DNA from 2 places in the Vibrio sp. F13 genome. Region 1 is predicted to be linked to the other one. Evidence: riboswitches for the same ligand, from Rfam matches in the RefSeq annotation. Region 1 holds a riboswitch; the other holds the start of a gene.
What was found. A riboswitch is a leader RNA that binds a small molecule or an ion and turns the genes downstream of it on or off. The one in region 1 is predicted to bind thiamine pyrophosphate.

Region 1 (2,204 bases):
TTGGCAAACTCAACTTAGTATATGTTCACTATTATCTATTTCAGAAATGAAAATAGACTAGGTAATAGAAATGAATCTTGCCATCAATCGCGTTAACGAATTCCAAACGGGCACTTTAGCCATCGTGTTTGCTTCTGTTTTATGGGGCACGACAGGCACCGCCGCAAGCTTTGCGCCTGATCTCAGCCCATTAGCGATTGGTGCTTTTTCAATGGGCGTCGGCGGCTTAATGCAAGCAGTCTTGGCGTATCGAAAGATCTTATCTTCACTTGATAAGCTTTTGCTCAACAAAAAGTTGTTAGCGGCGAGTGCGCTGGCTTTGGCGATCTATCCTCTGGCTTTTTACTCTTCGATGAAGTTATCGGGTGTCGCAATGGGCACAGTGGTGTCGATAGCTACTGCTCCTTTCTTTTCTGCATTGTTAGAGTGTCTGATTAGCAAAAAGAATAATATCAACAAACGTTGGCTCACTAGCTTTGCGATTGGTGTGGTGGGTATTGGGTTGTTGGTGTTTTCAGAATCTTCATCTACGAATGAGTCAGGTGATGATCTCAAGCTGTTGGGTATTGCTTTAGGTTTGCTCGCTGGGTTGTGTTACGCCATTTATTCTTGGGCGACAAAAGCACTGATAGACAAGGACATTGAGTCTCAAGCGGCGATGGGCAGTATTTTTGGCCTCGGCGCGATGCTGTTGCTGCCAACACTCTGGTTTACGGGGGAGAACCTGTTTTCCTCGCAGATTAACGTATTAGTCATCAGTTATCTGACGTTAATCCCACAATGCTTGGGCTATATCGCCTTCAGTTTTGGTTTACGCCATGTGACCGCGAGTAGTGCCAATCTACTGACTTTGTTTGAACCAGTAGTTGCAGCGGTGCTTGCCGTCTGCGTTGTCGGTGAGCTGATTCCTTTTATAGGTTGGCTAGGTATGTTTCTGATTGTGCTGTGCTTGTTGATACAGTCGAAGCCATCTAAAGGAACGTTATAAGTATTTGTTTTGTCACGCCTAATTGAGATTTATTCATGCGTAATTCTTATAATTGAATAAAATCAGTATCTCAGTTGTGAGAGTGCTGTTACTATCGCTATCAATAGTCGGGGGGCATATACCTTATTTGGTGTTTGCTGAGATCGTTAGTCGAGACCCGTTGAACCTGATTCAGTTAACACTGGCGTAGGGAACTATAAGCACTCGATCTACGTCTGCACCCATGAAACTTTCATGAGCCTAATGCGACTTCTCCTTCGATCAGTGTTCGTTCTCCTACGTCTTGTAAGATAGTAGGAGCGACAATGACACACAGTTCTATTTCAAAAGATTTAACACCAAAAACCTCAGTTTCACAGCACTCTGCTGATGGTTCGATTCGAACGAACACTCCGATTGTATTGACGATCGCAGGCTCAGACAGTGGCGGCGGTGCGGGTATCCAAGCTGATATTAAAGCTATGTCTGCTACAGGTAGTTTCGCTTGTTCGGTAATTACCGCTATCACTTCCCAGAACACGCAAGGCGTTTCCGCCATTTTCCCTATTCCACTCGACCATGTTGCCAGTCAGTTAGATGCGGTTTTTACTGATCTGAATATCGTGGCTGTGAAAGTCGGCATGTTGGCCGATTCGCAAATCATCAAAGTCGTCGCAGACAAAATTAAGCAGTACCAACCTAAGCATCTTGTGATTGACCCTGTCATGGTCGCGACAAGTGGCGATCTTCTTCTAGAAAACTCAGCTATCACGACGCTAAAGCAAGAACTGATTCCGCTGGCAGACATCATTACTCCTAACTTGCCAGAAGGCGCGGCGTTAACAGGCAAAGCTGTGCCTGAAAGCGAAGCCGAAATGCAGGATATGATTGAAGACCTGCGTGCACTAGGTGCTAAAGCCGTTCTTCTCAAAGGCGGTCATTTAGAGAAGGATGAGAACAGTAACGACTTACTGATTCTGCCAACCACGTCTGCTTTGATTAGTGCGAAGCGTTTTCCTACCAAAAACACCCACGGTACGGGTTGTACGCTTTCATCTGCTATTGCTTCTTTCTTAGCGCAAGGCAACACGCTGTCAGAGGCTGTTGAGCTAGGCAAACAATACATTTCGCGCGCGATTGCTCATGCTGATGAGTTGCAAGTCGGCCAAGGTCATGGGCCCGTAAATCACTTCTTCGCTGGGCACGGGAATGTCCGTTAATACGGTGGGTGTTCAGC
Region 2 (2,204 bases), on a different replicon from region 1:
TTACTTGAATGCCTTTTGGCAGCCGACTATCAGGTCTACTTGCTGATTTCATCGGCAGCGCGAGTGGTATTGGCGACCGAGCATGAACTTAAGTTACCTGCTGGGCCAGATGCGGCGAAACAAGCTTTGGTTAAACATCTTGGCTGCGACCCTGAAAAGCTGGTGGTGTGTGGCAAAGATGATTGGTTCTCGCCGGTTGCCTCTGGTTCAGCTGCACCGAAGCAGATGGTCGTTTGCCCATGTTCCGCGGGAAGCTTGGCTTCGATTGCACATGGATTGTCTGATAACCTGATTGAGCGAGCAGCAGACGTAGTCATGAAAGAGCGAGGACAGCTGTTGTTGGTGGTTCGTGAGACGCCATTTTCGACGCTTCATCTAGAGAACATGCATAAGCTTTCGACCATGGGCGTGACGATCATGCCTGCAGCCCCGGGTTTTTATCATCAACCTAAGTCAATTGAAGAACTGGTCGACTTTATGGTGGCGCGTATTCTAGATCACCTTGGTATCGAACAAGGTTTAGTGCCACGTTGGGGTTACGATCAACGTAATTGATCCAAACTTGATAGCTTATTGTTAAAAATCAAATTACAATTCTGAACACTCATCGGGGAGCGAACCATTCAAATAATGAATGCGAGCTGAGATCAAGCAGGTGCTTGGGACCCGTAAACCTGAACCAGATAATGCTGGCGTAGGAATTGAGTTAGGAACAACCTCTACCGTTCTCCTCCCTCAAACCTGTGCCGCTCAGACCATGGAGAGCGTCCAGTGAAATTCACATTAACTACCCTTGCTGTTACTACAGCTATTTCTTTTTCTGCCTTTGCTGCAGACAACACTTTGACTGTATACACCTATGACTCTTTTGCTGCGGATTGGGGCCCTCGTCCTGCCGTTGAAAAAGCATTCGAAGAGAAGTGTGGTTGTGATGTGAACTTTGTCGCGCTTGAAGATGGCGTGTCTATTCTTAACCGCTTGCGTCTCGAAGGCGGCAACAGCAAAGCTGACATCGTATTAGGCCTAGACAACAACCTAATGGCTGAAGCGAAAGCGACGGGCTTATTGGCTGAGCATAATGTTGATACGTCATCGGTAACGCTTCCTAATGGTTGGAACGACAGCACTTTTGTACCCTATGACTTTGGCTACTTTGCTTTTGTTTACAATAAAGAGAAACTGGAAAACCCGCCGAAGAGCTTGAAAGAACTGGTTGAGCAGCGTGATGATCTTAAGGTCATCTACCAAGATCCACGTACATCAACACCAGGCCAAGGCATGATGCTTTGGATGAAATCAGTATACGGTGATGAAGCGACAGCAGCATGGAAGAAGCTTGCTCAGAAAACAGTGACTGTAACCAAAGGCTGGTCTGAAGCTTACTCAATGTTCCTAGAAGGCGAGTCGGATTTAGTCTTGTCTTACACAACGTCTCCTGCTTACCACATTATTGCTGAGAGCGATTCTAAGTACGCAGCGGCAAGCTTTGAAGAAGGGCATTACACTCAAGTGGAAGTGGCTGCCAAGGTTAAAGGCAGTAAGAACGAGAAACTTGCTGATGAGTTTATGGCGTTTATCCTAAGTGATGAATTCCAAACGGCGATGCCAACAGGTAACTGGATGTACCCAGTGACGGATGTTGAGTTACCAAAAGGGTTTGAGCAACTTACGGTTCCTCAGAAAGCGCTGAGCTTTAGCTCAGAAGAGATCGCCGAGAAGCGTAAGCCATGGATTCGTGAATGGCAGAGTGCACTTACTTTTTAATTTGCTTTTAAAAAATTAGCTTTCTAACTTTCTGTATTTAAAGGTTTGTTCGATGTTAACTGAGCGAACCATTTACGGTAAAAAACAATCTATGATAAAGAAAACACCTAAGGTTGGGATTTGGGTAGCGATACTCATTACTGCCTTCGTGGTTTCAGCAGTTGGGGCATTGCTTAGCAATGCCCCTTCTCTTGATATCAGCCAAGTATGGTCCGATCCTTACTATTGGCATGTAACGAAATTCAGCTTTTATCAAGCGACACTCTCAACAGTGCTGAGTGTTGGCTTTGCTATACCTATTGCTCATGCGCTGTGTCGTAGGCAATTTTTTGGACGCGCTTTGTTGTTAAGGCTGTTCGCGTCGACCTTAGTCCTGCCTGTGTTAGTGGGCGTATTTGGCTTACTTGCGATCTATGGCAATAGTGGTTGGTTAGCTAAGT

Region 2: another riboswitch for thiamine pyrophosphate. It lies ahead of thiB (thiamine ABC transporter substrate binding subunit); the one in region 1 lies ahead of thiD (bifunctional hydroxymethylpyrimidine kinase/phosphomethylpyrimidine kinase).

Annotation. Positions count from the first base shown of each region.
Region 1 is NZ_CP170176.1:1,693,669-1,695,872, reverse strand. It holds gene LMH68_RS22350 (DMT family transporter) at 71-988, shown strand; TPP riboswitch at 1,087-1,198, shown strand; gene thiD (bifunctional hydroxymethylpyrimidine kinase/phosphomethylpyrimidine kinase) at 1,294-2,187, shown strand; gene LMH68_RS22340 (ABC transporter ATP-binding protein) at 2,177-2,204, shown strand, end outside.
Region 2 is NZ_CP170175.1:2,128,190-2,130,393, forward strand. It holds gene LMH68_RS09820 (flavin prenyltransferase UbiX) at 1-555, shown strand, start outside; TPP riboswitch at 599-718, shown strand; gene thiB (thiamine ABC transporter substrate binding subunit) at 772-1,764, shown strand; gene thiP (thiamine/thiamine pyrophosphate ABC transporter permease ThiP) at 1,856-2,204, shown strand, end outside.